3 regions of the Halanaerobium sp. ST460_2HS_T2 genome follow, and region 1 is predicted to be linked to each of the others. Evidence: riboswitches for the same ligand, from Rfam matches in the RefSeq annotation. Region 1 holds a riboswitch; each other region holds the start of a gene.
What was found. A riboswitch is a leader RNA that binds a small molecule or an ion and turns the genes downstream of it on or off. The one in region 1 is predicted to bind cyclic di-GMP.

Region 1 (5,020 bases):
TTCTTATGCTAAATTTTACGAAAAAGGTGAAGTTATCTTTTTTGAAAATGACAGTGTAAAAAAATTATATTTACTTGTAAATGGTAAGGTTAAACTTTCTATGCTTTCTGCAGAAGGGAAGGAAAAAGTACTGACAATTCTGCAGGAAGGAGATATTTTTGGTGAACTTTCACTTTTTGACGAAGACCCTCATCCCTTAACAGCCGAAGTGATGGATGATGCCCGTCTGTTAATTATTCCCTGGAATGAAATGGAGAAGATGATTATTGACAGGCCTTCACTTGCAATTAAGATTATTGAGGCTCTTTCCAAAAAAACTAGACTTTTAACCAGTCAGGTAAGAGAACTGGTTTTTCAGGACGCTGCAGGTAGACTGGCCAGCCTGCTTTCGAGACTGGCAGAAGATTTTGGTCGAGAAATTGAAGATGGAACGGTGATTGATTTAGTTTTAACCCATCAGGAAATAGCAAATTTGATTGGCTCTTCCCGGGTTACAGTTACTAAATTGATCAATAAGTTTATTGATGATGGTGTAATAACAATTAAAAAACGAAAAATTATTATTAAAGATTTTGAATCACTGGGAGAACGTCTGCAGACAGTTTTTTAAATAAAGCTGGATTGAATCCCGGTGTTCCAATACATAGGAGACACGCTGGTATACTTTTCCAGCGTGTTTTAAGTTAAATAAAAGAATAACAAATTTAAGAATTCAGGAGGTAGAAGATGAGTATTTTTATACCAGATAGTGAAACAAAATTATATGGCTTACTTGGTAAAACACTAAGTCACTCGATTTCCCCATCTCTGCATAATAATGGTTTTAGAGATTTAGGGATTAATGCAATCTATTTGATGCTGGAAACTAAAGATCAGGATCTAGGAGAATATATTAGTTCTCTTAAAAACTTAGGATTTGCCGGCTGGAATGTGACGATTCCTCATAAAGAAAGCATTATTCCTTATTTAAATGGCTTTTCTTCTCTGGCCAGAGCTGCAGGAGCGGTAAATACTGTTTTAAATAGAAGGGGAAGATTGACCGGTTATAACACAGATGTAATTGGTTTTCAGCGTCAGGTTGAGGAAACTGGATTTAAGGTTAAGGATAAAAGAGCAGTTGTAATTGGAGCGGGAGGAGCAGCCCGTGCAGTTATTGCAGCTATGGTTCAGCTGGATCTTAAAGATATTACAATTATCAATCGAACAGTAGAAAATGCAGCAGAACTGGCAAAACTTTTTAAAGAAGAAAATTCTAAGCAAAACTTCGATTTCTGCAGTCTGGAAGAGCAGGAATATGCAGATGTTCTAAAAGCAGCTGATCTGGTAGTTGATACAACTCCAGTTGGGATGTATAGTAATAATATTAAAAATATAGTAATCAATCCTGATTATCTGCATGAAAAGCAGCTGGTGATAGATCTGGTTTATAATCCTTTAAAAACCGAAATTTTAAAGGAAGCAGAAAAGCGAGGAGCACAGATAGGGAATGGCCTGCCAACTTTAATTTATCAGGCAGAAGCGTCTTTTAAACTCTGGACACAGGAGATGCCAAAAAAGAAGAAATGGTATCAAATAGCCGAAAAAGCAGTCAGGGAGATTGAAGCAAAAAAATAAATAAAATATTATAATAAAAGCAAAACTGACGAAAGTCTGTGACGCAAAAACATAAGTCTAAGGATTATTTTCTATGATTGTTATGTTTGCCTCAGGTGGAAAATTGCCGGTGTTTAAAACATCATGGCAATTTTTTGCTTTATAGATAATTTTAAAATAATTATTAAACTTTCATTAAAATTATGCAGGAATTTCATAATCGATGCCGAAATTAATTATATCATCGCAATAATTTAACAAAATCTTTCAAATTTCAACAAAATAATATATATTTTATTAAAAAGGAGTATTTTTATGAGTCCAAGAAGAAAAAAAATTGGAGATCTACTTTTAGAATATAATTATATAACTCCCAGACAATTAGAAGATGCTCTCTCTGCTCAGGATGAAATGGACATGCGTCTGGGACAGGTTTTAACAGAGTTAGGTTACATTTCAGAAGAAGATTTAACAGATGCTCTAGAAATTCAGCTTAACATTCCTAGAGTTCATTTAAATAATTATTTAATAAATGCACATTTATCTCAGTATATATCAGAAAATATTGCCCGAAGACATCATGCTGTACCATATGATGTTGAAGATGATACCTTAAAAGTTGCGATTCAGGATCCAACTGATCTAGTAGCTATAGAAAACATTGAGGTTAATTCAGGGATGAAAGTTGATATTGCAATAGCTACTCATTCGGAAATTATGAAGGCAGTTAATCAAATATATTCTCTGGTTGATACAGATACTTCAGAGATTTTTGACAGGTTAGATCAGTATAATCAAATTAATGAAGAGCCGGAAATAGACCAGCTGCGGCAGATGGTGGAAGATGCTCCGATTGTCAGGCTGACCAATTTAATTATTACTCAGGCTATACAAAAACAGGCAAGTGATATTCACATTGAACCTTTAAAAAACACTTTAAGAGTTCGCTACCGGGTAGATGGTATTTTGCATGAGGAGCTGACAGTTCCCAAACACTCGCAGGCGGCTTTAATTTCTCGTTTAAAAATTATTGCTGATCTTGATATTACCAAAAGAAGAATTCCACAGGATGGCCGGGTGCAGATGACCTTTAAGAGTATGCAGATTGACATGCGGGTTTCTACACTGCCTACAATTTATGGAGAAAAGGTGGTTATCCGACTTTTAAATAGAGATGACAGCCTCTTAGATATTAATAAACTTGGTTTTCGCTCTGATAATCGCGAGAGATTTAATAGACTGATCAAAAAACCATATGGAATTTTGTTGGCGACCGGACCTACTGGTAGTGGTAAATCAACAACTTTATTTGCAGCCTTAAGCGAAATTAATTCACCAACTAAAAATATTGTTACAATTGAGGATCCGGTTGAATATCAGCTGGATGGAGTAAATCAGGTGCAGGCCAATACAAGTACCGGTTTGACCTTTGCCAAGACCTTAAGATCGATACTGCGTCAGGATCCGGATATTGTAATGGTCGGTGAGATTCGGGATGAAGAAACTGCAGAAATTGCAATCAGAGCTGCCTTAACAGGACATTTGGTTTTAAGTACTCTGCACACTAATGATGCCAGTAGTGCAATCACCAGACTTTTAGATATGGGACTACCAGATTATTTGGTAGCTTCAACAGTGATTGGAGTTGTAGCTCAGAGGCTGGTGCGGAAGTTATGTCCAGACTGTAAGGAAGCTTATCAACCTGGAGTTGAAGAAAGAAAATTTTTAGGTGACCCAAATGTTGAAAAACTTTGGCGACCTTCTTCTGATACATGCAAAAAATGTACAGATGGCTATAAGGGAAGAATTGCAATTCATGAGGTTCTTGAAATCAATGATGATATGGAAGAAATGATAGCTGAAGGAGCAAACGAACTGGAGATTAAAAAATATGCCAGAGAAAATAATATGAAATCCTTATTAGATGATGGTAAGCAGAAATTAAAAGAAGGTATTACCAGTTATCAAGAAGTAGTAAGTTCTATTATTTAAAATCTTTTATAAGGGAGGGATGCCGATGGATGTTCTTGATGTTATGAAAAAATTAGCAAAAGATCGTTCGGTTTCTGATCTTCATTTAACAGTTAAAGAAAAACCCATTATTAGATACAATGGGAAACTCACTTATTATGAGGAATATCCAAATAAACTTGAAATAAGTGAAGTTAAAGAAATTGCAAAGGACTTAATGACAAAAAGGCAATGGGATACTTTTGAAGAACTTGGTGAGATTGACTTTTCTTATAGTTTGCCTGGTCACTCAAGATTTAGAGTAAATGCCTTTAAACAAAGAGGTTCAGTTAGTTTAGCTTTAAGAATAATTCCTCAAGAAGTACCTGATATTGATTCATTAGGTTTACCAGATATTTTAAAAAAATTGTCAATGCAGAGGAAAGGACTTATTTTATGCACCGGTCCAACTGGGAGTGGTAAATCTACTACTCTTGCTGCAATGGTCAATATGATTAATGCCAATAGGCATGCGCATATTATTACTTTAGAAGATCCAATTGAATATTTGCATACTCATGATAAATCAATAGTACATCAAAGAGAAATTGGTTTTGATACAATGTCATTTAAAGCAGGATTGAGAGCTGCTTTAAGACAGGATCCAGATGTAATCCTTGTGGGTGAGATGAGAGATTTGGAAACCATATCTACAGCTCTAGAAGCATCAGAGACTGGACATTTAGTTTTTGCTACTTTGCATACAAATGATGCTCCCAGTACTGTAGAAAGAATTATTGATGTTTTCCCTGCACATCAACAACAGCAGGTAAGAACCCAGCTAGCAGCTTCAATAAATGGCATTATATCACAACAATTAGTAAATAGAAAAGATGAAAATGCCCGTATAGCGGCCATGGAAATTTTAGTTGCGACATCTGCTGTCAGAAATATTATTCGTGAAGGGAAAACTCATCAACTGCTTTCTGCAATGCAGACTGGTGGCAAATATGGAATGATAATTATGGATAATTATCTTGTAGATTTATATAATAAAGGTATTATATCATATGAAGAAGCTATTCAACGTTCTGATGATTCTAATTATATTAAGAAAAAAGTTAGTAGTGCGGGAAGATAAAGGGGGGATAATAATGGCTTCTTTATTTGAATATAAAGCAAAAGACAAAAATGGGAATAAAATAATAGGAGAATTAGAAGCAGATAATAAAACTGCAATTGCATCTCAATTAAAAGAAAAAGGCTTTTATATTACAAATATTAGTGAAAAGAAAAAATCTAAAGATGTAAGAGAAATTATAAATTTTACTAATAGTGTAAGTACCAAAGAATTATCAGTTTTCAGCCAGCAGTTTGCAACAATGATTGATTCTGGAATTAGTCTAGTTGATTCTCTGCAGATTATGTATGATCAAATGGATAACAAATTTTTCAAAAAATCATTAGAAGAAATATT
Region 2 (5,020 bases), on a different contig from region 1:
ATAATAATATTCTCTTTATTTGCATCTGCAACAGTTATGGAAAACGCTGGCTGTTTAAAAGTTAGCAAGAGCTGGGATGGGGATGATTTGCTGGCGCCTGAGATGGTAATAGTCGATATTTATAATTCCTCTGATAATAAAGTTGTCGGTATACTTTATTTGAATGAGCAAAACAACTGGGAGGATACTTTTTGTAATTTAGCTCCGGGAGAGTATTATGTTAAAGAGCGGCCGGTTTCTGGTTTTGATACTTTTTATCCAGCCGGTAACAGGGTGCAGATTACTGATCTAAATGACAGCGAAAATCCGGTGGAGTTAGAAATAGTAAATGAATATGCTTATCCACCCAGAACTTTTAAACTTAGTATTTATGAGGTTACGATTGTAGATGATATCTATCGAGTAACTGTTACTGTCTGCGCCGATCAGGATGGTAGTATCGAACGGGATATTTACTTCAATGATCAAAAAAGCGAAGTTGATTATATAGATTCTAAACCAATAACTCTTTTGAATAAAGGAGAATGTCAGCAGATTACTTTTGAAATAAATGTTGGTGACTTAGATTTATCACAACCTTATTATGTAGGTTATACTCAGCCGAATCAGTGGATAGAAATTGGCGAGCCCCGACAGTTTATACCGGTATCAATTGCAAAATTGGAAGATCTTTATTTTGGTTCATTTACAGCAGCTGATGGCACAATAACAGTTGACCCCGCCGGTGTTTTAACAACGGGAAATGGTTATTCTGGCTATCATGATGGTAATCAGCAGCCTGCTGTTATTGAAGTGATCTGGCTTCCATATACTCAGTATAATATTAATTTTACTGATCAGACTATTATAAGCCATGATGCAAATAATAAGATGACTGTCAGCACTTTTGTAACTGACAATGATAGCAAAACCCTGGATGGAAATGGTTATGGTATTTTTAATATCGGAGCAACTCTGGATGTTAATGCTAATTTAGATCCTGGTTTATATAGTGGACAATTTTTTGTTACCGTTACTTTTGAGTAATGTTTCAGCTTGTAATAATTATTATAGAAAGGGTCTATGATAATTTGATTTGTAGACCCTTTATAATGAGAGTTTGTGGCTTCTTTATAATAAGAGGTAGAAAGATAGGATGGTTTTGTTTTTAAAGTCGGCTTTGAAGGAACTTTTATCATCTTTAAAAGTTCTTGACAAAGAAGATTAATTTGTAGTAGAATTAAGTTAAAGTAAATAATCACCCTGGCAGAGAAGGGCTACTTTTTCCGAAAGGTTAGAGGCGCAAAGTTGGAACCTAAGGTTTAATAACTACGGTTGACTGACTACCTAAGTAGGGTTATATGTCTTCCTGCTGTCATTATGACTGCAGGTTTTATATTTTGTGCTCTCCTTGAAGGGGTAAACCTATTGTGAAGTAGGGACACAAAGCTAAGGGTCTGAGCAGATCAGACTGCCTGGCTGCAAAAGGAGGAAAAAATGTTAAAAAAAATTAGTTTAATTGTTCTTTTTCTAGTTTTAAGTTTAAGTCTACAGGTGGCGGCGGATAGTGCTAGAGTTGGAATGTCAGTGACTATTATCGAACCTACACAGAAATTAGAAACTAGAAGAGCAGTTAATTTTGAAAGTGAATTTGCTAATAAAAATATAGATGCAGATCAAAAGGTAATGAAAATCGAAGCTGCAGGCGAGACAGTTATCAGCTCTAATCTTCCCTGGGAAATATATGCTGAAACACCCGAGCTTAATGGGGTGGATGTCTATGTTAGAAATAATTTAAATAAAAATTGGGTAAAAGTTAGTCAAAGCCGACCAGTTTTAACAAATAGGACACTGGATAGGGCCAATTTAACCTGGGATGTTAAAGTAGTTGCAGCTGCGGATAAAGAAGTAAAACCATTTGCGGTTGATTTTAAAATCGACTGGCCTAAAAATTAATTATAATATCTGAGAGTAAAGTGCACGTTTTTGCAATATAGTAAATATAATAGATTTTTATAAAAGAAAAAGTACTTAACGTCTGCTTCTGCAGGCGTTTTCTTTTGCTTTTAAAGTTGAAAATAGAGCTGATTGAGGGAAGTGTCTGTTAGCTGCTTGAAGTCAGATAAATTTTTCGGAGAAAATGCTTGCAAAAATTATGAGCAGCTGTTATAATAGTTGATGTTGCAAGTTGAAATATTGTATTTTTGCAGGAGTTATTCTATGGAAGATGATATAAAATATATGAAGATGGCCCTGGCAGAAGCCAGGAAGGCTTATCAAAGAGCTGAAGTTCCAATCGGTGCAGTTGTTGTCTGTGATGATCAGGTTGTTGGCCGTGGGTTTAATCTCCGGGAGCAAACTCAGGACCCAACTTCTCACGCTGAAATGATTGCTCTGAGAGAAGCTGCCGCAAATGAGGCTAGCTGGCGCCTGGAAGATTGCCAGCTTTATGTGACTCTTGAGCCCTGTCCCATGTGTGCAGGAGCAATTTTGCAGTCTCGGATTAAGCGCCTTGTTTACGGAGCCAGCGATCCCAAAGCCGGAGCTGTCAAAAGTCTCTATCAGCTTTTAAATGATGAACGCTTTAATCATCAGGTGGAAGTTGAAGCAGGAGTAATGGAAGCAGAATCAGCTCAGCTTTTAAAAGATTTTTTCCGTGATTTAAGAAAACGGAAGGATGGGTGAGTCTGGCTGAAACCGCTCGACTCGAAATCGAGTAGACAGTTTTGCTGTCTCGGGGGTTCAAATCCCTCTCCTTCCGCCATTAGATTTTATCATCCATAGATTATATATAAATTTTCAAAGTAGAGACTTAGAATTGGAGTAATTGAGTTAGTTAACTAACTTCTGACGGCCTCGATGGCCAAATACTGAAACTAACCTTGCGTAATATTAAAGAAAGTTTCAGTGCAATTACCAACCTCCAATCTCTAACCTCCAAAACGGAGAGGTGTCCGAGTCTGGCTTAAGGGGCCCGCCTGGAAAGCGGGTGTAGGCTCAAACCTACCGAGGGTTCGAATCCCTCCCTCTCCGCCATTAAAATTTTATAATTTTTGCTTAAGATTTGGCCGCACTAAATGGGGTGGTAGCGGTGCCCTGTAACCTGCAAACCGCTAGAGCAGGATTGACGCCGTGGCTGAGGATTTTTTCTTTCAGGGTCTGGCCCTGATAAGTAGTGTTGACAATTGGGTCTCGCGCAATGAAGTCTTGTGAACCCCGTCAGGTCCGGGAGGAAGCAGCGGTAAGCAAGTCGCTTCATGTGCCGCGAGGGTGCCTGGTTCGAGCCAACTGTCAGGGTAACGCCTGGGAGAAAATCTTCGAAGCTCGGTGTGCGGCCACTTTTTTAAAACACCCGGAATAGGGTGTTTTTGTTATATAATACTATTTTTGAGGTGAAAAAAATGTCCTTTCTCTCTCTTTATCGAAAATACAGGCCAGAAAATTTCAATGATCTGATCGGTCAGGATCAGGTCAAAATAACGTTGAAAAATGCTTTAAAAAATGACAGAGTAGCACACGCTTATCTTTTTGCTGGTCCCAGAGGAACGGGAAAAACTTCAACAGCGAAAGTTTTTGCCAAGTCACTAAACTGTGCTAATCCTTCAGCTGAGTTCGAACCCTGTGGAGAGTGTAATTCCTGTCAGAGAATTGAAAAAGGCAATTCGCTTGATGTAATTGAAATCGATGCGGCTTCTAATCGTGGTATTGATGAGATAAGAGAGTTGAGAGAAAAGGTCAAATTTTACCCGGGTGAGGGACAGTATAAAGTTTATATCATTGATGAGGTGCATATGCTGACCAAAGGAGCCTTTAATGCCCTTTTAAAAACTCTCGAAGAGCCACCTGAGAGTGTAGTTTTTATTCTGGCAACAACAGAGCCCCACGAAGTTATTACAACTATTATGTCCCGCTGTCAGCGTTTTGATTTTACTTTATTAACCTTATCTGATTTAAAAAAACGTCTGCAATATATTGCAGAGGCGGAAGGTTATGAAATAGACAGAGAAGCTCTGGATATTTTAGCTCGCAGTGCCCGGGGTGGAATGAGAGATGCAATTAGTCTTCTGGATCAGGCCATTTCTTTTAGTGATGGTCGGTTAAGTGCTGATGAGATTTCCAGGATGCTGGGCAGAATTGATAAATCGGATTTAAAAGAATTTTTACTTTATTTAAGCAGGGAGCAGAGTCAGCAGGCTCTCCAATTATTGAATAAACAGCTGGATTCAGGTCTTGGAATCGAGCGGTTCAGTGAAGAATTAATAGAATACTGCCGCGAACTACTTCTGATTAAAGAATGTGGGATTGATTCCGGAATTTTAGAGTATTCTCGTAGCTATTTAGAAGAAATCGCTTCTGTTGCTGCTAATTTGAGTACCAAAAAGATAACTCGAATTATAGATGAGTTTGCTTCTTTAAAGCAAAAGCTGCGCTCAAGTGCCAGACCCCGTTTACAATTGGAGATAAGTGTTATAAAATTAAGTAGTAGGGGAAGCAGTGGCAGCTCACTGGAGGCCCGTCTTTCTGAACTGGAGTTTAAATTAGATAATTTCTTAACCGGGAATGATAGTTCTGATTTTAAGCAGAAAATTAAGACTAAAAAATCTGCTGCCCAAATGGAAACAGTTAATCAGCCTGAGTCAATAAATAAAGCTGAGCAAAAAACAGCTGAGGAGCAAAAAGAAAGCGAAAATCTGGAACAAAAAAATGAACAAAAAAATGAACAAAAAAGTGAGCAGAAAAATGAACAGAAACCGACTGTAGCAGGAAGTCAGAACGATGATAAAATTGCTCAGGAGGAAACAACAGCCCAAAAAGAAGTTTCAGACGAAACGGTCAGCCAGTCTGATAATTCTGGTGGTGCGGTTAGCTTACAGAAGGTTAAGGAAAACTGGGCCCGGGTTTTAAAAGAAATTCGTCAGCTAGATGTATCAGTTCAGGCACTTTTGAGAGAGGGTGCTCCTACAGCAGTGGAAGGAAAGACAATTATTATAGCTTTTCCTGAATCAAAGAAATTTCATTATAAAGGGGCTTCTTCCAATCA
Region 3 (5,020 bases), on a different contig from region 1:
TGATTGATCTTTTAAAAGAAACCAGTGCAGATTTAATAGTTCTTGCTGGTTATATGCGAATTTTATCACCATTATTTGTTAAAGAATTTAAAAATCAGATCATTAATATTCATCCTTCACTCTTACCTGCATTTAAAGGTCTGAATGCCCAGAAACAGGCAGTTGATTATGGGGTCAAATACAGCGGCTGTACAGTTCATTTTGTTGATCAGGGGATGGATACAGGTCCTATTATTTTGCAGGAAGTAGTGGAAGTAAAAGAAAATGATAGTGCTGATGATCTGGCAGCAAGGATTTTAAAAAAAGAACATAAGATCTACCCTGAAGCAGTTAAGTTAATTGCAGAGGGCAGAGTAAAAATTGAAGGACGAAAAGTTAGAATCTTAAAGGAGGAAAAATAACTTTGTCTAAAATTAAAAGAGCATTGTTAAGTGTATCAGATAAAAAAGGTATTGTAGATTTTGCAGCAGGTCTAAAAGAATTTGGAGTAGAGATTATTTCAACAGGTGGAACTGGTAAACTCTTAAAAGAAAATGATATTGAGGTAACTGATATTGATCAGGTTACTGATTTTCCAGAGATGATGAACGGAAGAGTTAAGACTCTCCATCCAGCAGTTCATGGTGGGATTTTAGCAGTCAGAGATAATGATGAGCATTTAAAAGAAATCGCTGCTCAAAACATTGAACCCATAGATTTAGTTGTCTGTAACCTCTATCCTTTTGCAGAAACAATTGCTAAAGATGATGTTACTTTAGAAGAAGCAATAGAAAATATTGATATTGGTGGACCAACGATGATCCGTTCTGCTGCCAAAAATAATAATGATGTAGCTGTTGTGGTAGACCCGGCTGATTATGATGAACTTTTAGCAGAGATGAAGGTTGGCAGTGGTGCTTTAACAAAAACTAAAAAATTAAAGCTGGCCTATAAGGCTTTTCATCATACAGCAGAGTATGATCAGAGAATACAGAAGTATTTAGGTGAAATTGTAATGGACGAAGAAGAAAAACAGCAATTACCTGAGACACTTCTTGACCGTTATGATAAGAGAGAAGATCTTCGCTATGGAGAAAACCCTCATCAAAAAGCTGCATTTTACTTAGAAGCAGAGCAGAATGAACCTTCAATTTCGACAGCAGAAAAACTGCACGGCAAAGGAATGTCCTATAATAATATTAATGATACAGATGGTGCTTTAGAACTTGTAAAAGAATTTGAAGCTAAGCCAGCAGCTGCCGTAATTAAACATGCTAATCCCTGTGGTATGGCAACAGCTAATACGCTTAAAGATGCTTTTGTTAATGCCCATGCAGGAGATCCATTATCTGCTTTTGGTTCAATTGTGGCAGTAAATAGAAAAATTGATACTGAAACAGCTAAAGAAATTGCTGATCAGGATAAGTTTATAGAAGTTGTTATAGCTCCCGATTATGAAGAAGAGGCATTAGAAATTCTTAAAGCTAGATCTGAAAAAATGAGGATTTTAAAAACCGGTGAGCTTTCTATTAATAGAGAAAAACCTGGCTACAGTATGAAAAAGGTAACAGGGGGTCTTTTAGTTCAGGATAGAGATTTAGCTCAGACTGCTGCTGAGGATCTTAAAGTAGTGACCGAAAAAGCTCCAACTGAAGAGCAGATAAAAGACCTATTATTTTCCTGGAAGGTAGTTAAACATGTTAAATCAAATGCAATTGTAATGGCTAAAGATGAGATGGTAGTTGGTGTTGGTGCCGGTCAGATGAGCAGAGTTGACTCAATGATTATTGCCGGCCGTAAAGCTGAAGGCCGCCAGGAAGGTGGAGTTGTTGCTTCTGATGCGTTTTTCCCATTCCCTGATGCAGTAGAAAAAGCTGCCGAACTTGGCATTAAAGCAATAATTCAGCCGGGGGGTTCAATCAGAGATGAGAAGGTAATTGCAGCCTGTAACAAATTGGGAATTGCAATGGTCTTTACTGGCAAAAGGCATTTTAGACACTAAATTCACTTTATTTTAGATTAAATTTATTTTGTTGTTATAAGTAGTTATTTGGAAAAGATAATTATTAGAAAAACCCAGTTTATGCTGGGTTAATATAAATTTCCCTAATCAATTCTCCATTCTTTTTAATGGTCCCTACTCAGCCATTAAGATAAGAATGGGGAATTTTTATTTTTGTTTAAAAGTTATTAAAAATAATGCTTTATAATGATATAAATATTCATCTTTAGAAAAAATTGACTTTTAAAAAGGGATTTTTATTTTAATCTTGAATATTTATATAATAGTAGTAATTACTTTAAAATCTAATAATTTATTTAAAGGCAAAATAGTCGAAAGGCTGTGACGCAAAAATCTGAGTCTAAGGATGTTAATATTATCTATGATTGTCAGATCTGCCTCGGGAATTAATAGCCAGTGATTTTTATTGCTGGCTATTTTTGATTAAATAATAAAAATTTAATTTTTTTACTGAACTTATTGTTTTAAGTTGAGTGGATATTGAAGGAGGTCCATTTTTTTAATGAGTAAAAGAGCAGTAGATAATTTGATCGAAAAAAAGGTTAATGAAAATATTGTTAATAATCTTGAACAGAAAATCTGTTATTATAAAGACCCATATACTTATAAAATGGCAAATTTGAGTTATGCAAAATTTCTGGGAAAAGATCCTGGTGATGTAGAAAATATTTTTTGTCAGGCAAAAGATATTACAAATCACAATATTTTAGAGAATGAACTCAGGCGTAACCGAGATAGCCTGAAGCGAATAATAGTAAGTGTGAGAGATATTTCTGAGCGTAAAGAGAATAGTTTAAAATTAAAAAAATTATCCAGGGAATACGAAACTATTTTATCTAATGTTGAGAATGCAATTTTTCTAATTAATGTTGAGAGTGGTAAATTTAGATATCAGCGTTTAAACAGCTTTCATGAAAAAGCAACAGGGTTAAAAACTAAAGAAGTTGCTGGTAAAACACCGATCGAAATTTTTGGGGAAAAGGTAGGACCTGAATTAGAAAAAAAATATAGACGCTGTTTGGATAAAAAAAGCAGTATTAGTTATGAAGAAGAGCTTACTCTACCAGCGGGTAAAAGAGTATGGTTAACTAAACTAACGCCAGTAATTAATAAGGGAGAGGTAGAAAAAATTGTAGGTTCTTCACTAGATATTACAGAGAATAAAAAAAAGGAAAGAGAAATTAAATATCTTTCTTTACATGATGAAATGACTGAACTTTATAATAGAAGGTATTTTGAAAATGAAATGGAGCGCCTGGATTCGAGCAGAAAGTTACCGGTAGCAATTTTAATAGCTGATCTTGACAATTTAAAATATGTTAATGATAATTTTGGCCATCAGCAGGGTGATAATTATATAATAACTGCAGCTCAGATGATTAAAGAATCAATTAGAGGGATTGATATCGCTGCAAGAATTGGAGGAGATGAGTTTGCTCTTATTTTACCGGAGACCGACTCCGATGAAGCTGAAAAAATATGTAATCGAATTAAAGAAAAAGAAAGCGATTATTTAAAGCAAAAAAATCTAATAGAAATTTTTTCTATTTCGATTGGATATGCAGTAAAGAAAAGTGAAGAGATATCTTTAGAAGAAGTTTTTAGAAAAGCAGATAAAAGAATGTATGCTAATAAAGCAAAAAACAAATCAAAAAAGAAATAAATTTAATTGAAATCATCCCCCACTTATATCGAAAGTTTTATATAATCCTGATATCAGTAAAGAAATTTTATGTAAAATGAAAAAACTCGCCTCGGGAAAAAGGCGAGTAAAACAAGGAGAAAAGTATCTATTACTTTTATCTATGCTTAAAGCTGTCCTCTGCAACAGCTTAAAAAGGGGATAAATAAAGTATTTATCTTTTCTATATTTATAGTAACAATTATTTATTAAAAAACCTTTAAAGTAAGATTAGAAATAGATTAAATTGGAGAAATTATTTAATCTATAACTATATAACAATAAGAATAGGAGTGATTAATTTGGCAAAGGTAATGGTGGTAGATGATACAGCATTTATGCGTTTAAAGCTCAAACAAATTCTAAAGGAATTTGGACATGAAATTGTTGGTGAAGCAGAAAATGGGAAAATAGCAGTTGATAAATATAAATCACTGGATCCCGATATAGTTTTTATGGACATCACGATGCCCGAAATGGATGGTATTGAAGCGGTCAAAACGCTAAAAAAAATTGATTCTGATGTTCAAGTTGTAATTTGCAGTGCAATGGGGCAAAAAAAGATTGTACTGGAAGCAATAAAATCTGGAGCTAAAGATTTTATAGTTAAACCATTTAAAAAAGGAAAAATCGAAGAAACAATTAATAAATTAAATATACAGTAAAATATTTAAATTAGTTCTCTATCTTTTATTTAATAAATATAAAGATAGAGAATTTTTTTTAAAATGAAAAAACCCACCTCGGGAAAAAGGTGGGTAAAACAAGGAGAAAAGTATCTATTACTTTTATCTATGCTTAAAGCTGTCCTCTGCAACAGCTTCAAAAAGGGGATAACAAAGTTTATTTCTTTGCTACAATTATATAATACCAGTGGATTATTAAAAAAACTTTAAATAAAGATTAGAAAAAGATTAAAAACATATTTTAAAACTTTTTTGCGCTTCAGCATCAAATTGTAACAGGAGATTTAAAACATTTGCAGCTATCAGTAATAATTACTGATAGCTGCAATAACAGGCCTGATAGATATTTTTTTATAATATATTCTTGACAAAAGTAATTTGTTTATATATAATTTTACTTGAAGTTGAGAATCGTTTTCATTTAAAAATAATAAAGTATATCCAGTTTCATAATTTTTTTAGTATATTTTTAGGTTAACCTAAAAACGGGGGAGAAAAAATTGGAAGTAAAGTTGAATCTATCAGAATCACTGGAAGATTATTTAGAAGCTATTTTCGATTTAATTAAAGAAAATGGCTCAGCTAGAGTGACAGATATTGCAAACAGACTGCACATAGCAGCATCTTCTGTTAATCAGGGTTTAAAAAAGC

Region 2: linked by a shared signal. The riboswitch ahead of DFR80_RS03970 (hypothetical protein) and the one ahead of DFR80_RS03135 (GspE/PulE family protein) in region 1 are both predicted to bind cyclic di-GMP.
Region 3: linked by a shared signal. The riboswitch ahead of DFR80_RS00850 (sensor domain-containing diguanylate cyclase) and the one ahead of DFR80_RS03135 (GspE/PulE family protein) in region 1 are both predicted to bind cyclic di-GMP.

The regions. Positions count from the first base shown of each region.
Region 1 is NZ_QPJF01000004.1:95,501-100,520, reverse strand. It holds gene DFR80_RS03145 (Crp/Fnr family transcriptional regulator) at 1-610, shown strand, start outside; gene DFR80_RS03140 (shikimate dehydrogenase) at 727-1,614, shown strand; cyclic di-GMP riboswitch class I at 1,623-1,708, shown strand; gene DFR80_RS03135 (GspE/PulE family protein) at 1,909-3,585, shown strand; gene DFR80_RS03130 (type IV pilus twitching motility protein PilT) at 3,611-4,684, shown strand; gene DFR80_RS03125 (type II secretion system F family protein) at 4,698-5,020, shown strand, end outside.
Region 2 is NZ_QPJF01000006.1:10,957-15,976, forward strand. It holds gene DFR80_RS03965 (DUF4402 domain-containing protein) at 1-1,026, shown strand, start outside; cyclic di-GMP riboswitch class I at 1,388-1,466, shown strand; gene DFR80_RS03970 (hypothetical protein) at 1,477-1,935, shown strand; gene tadA (tRNA adenosine(34) deaminase TadA) at 2,200-2,664, shown strand; tRNA gene DFR80_RS03980 (tRNA-Ser) at 2,651-2,743, shown strand; tRNA gene DFR80_RS03985 (tRNA-Ser) at 2,924-3,015, shown strand; RNA gene ffs (signal recognition particle sRNA large type) at 3,048-3,314, shown strand; gene dnaX (DNA polymerase III subunit gamma/tau) at 3,381-5,020, shown strand, end outside.
Region 3 is NZ_QPJF01000001.1:183,064-188,083, reverse strand. It holds gene purN (phosphoribosylglycinamide formyltransferase) at 1-401, shown strand, start outside; gene purH (bifunctional phosphoribosylaminoimidazolecarboxamide formyltransferase/IMP cyclohydrolase) at 404-1,981, shown strand; cyclic di-GMP riboswitch class I at 2,294-2,384, shown strand; gene DFR80_RS00850 (sensor domain-containing diguanylate cyclase) at 2,505-3,665, shown strand; gene DFR80_RS00845 (response regulator) at 3,986-4,348, shown strand; gene DFR80_RS00840 (DtxR family transcriptional regulator) at 4,870-5,020, shown strand, end outside.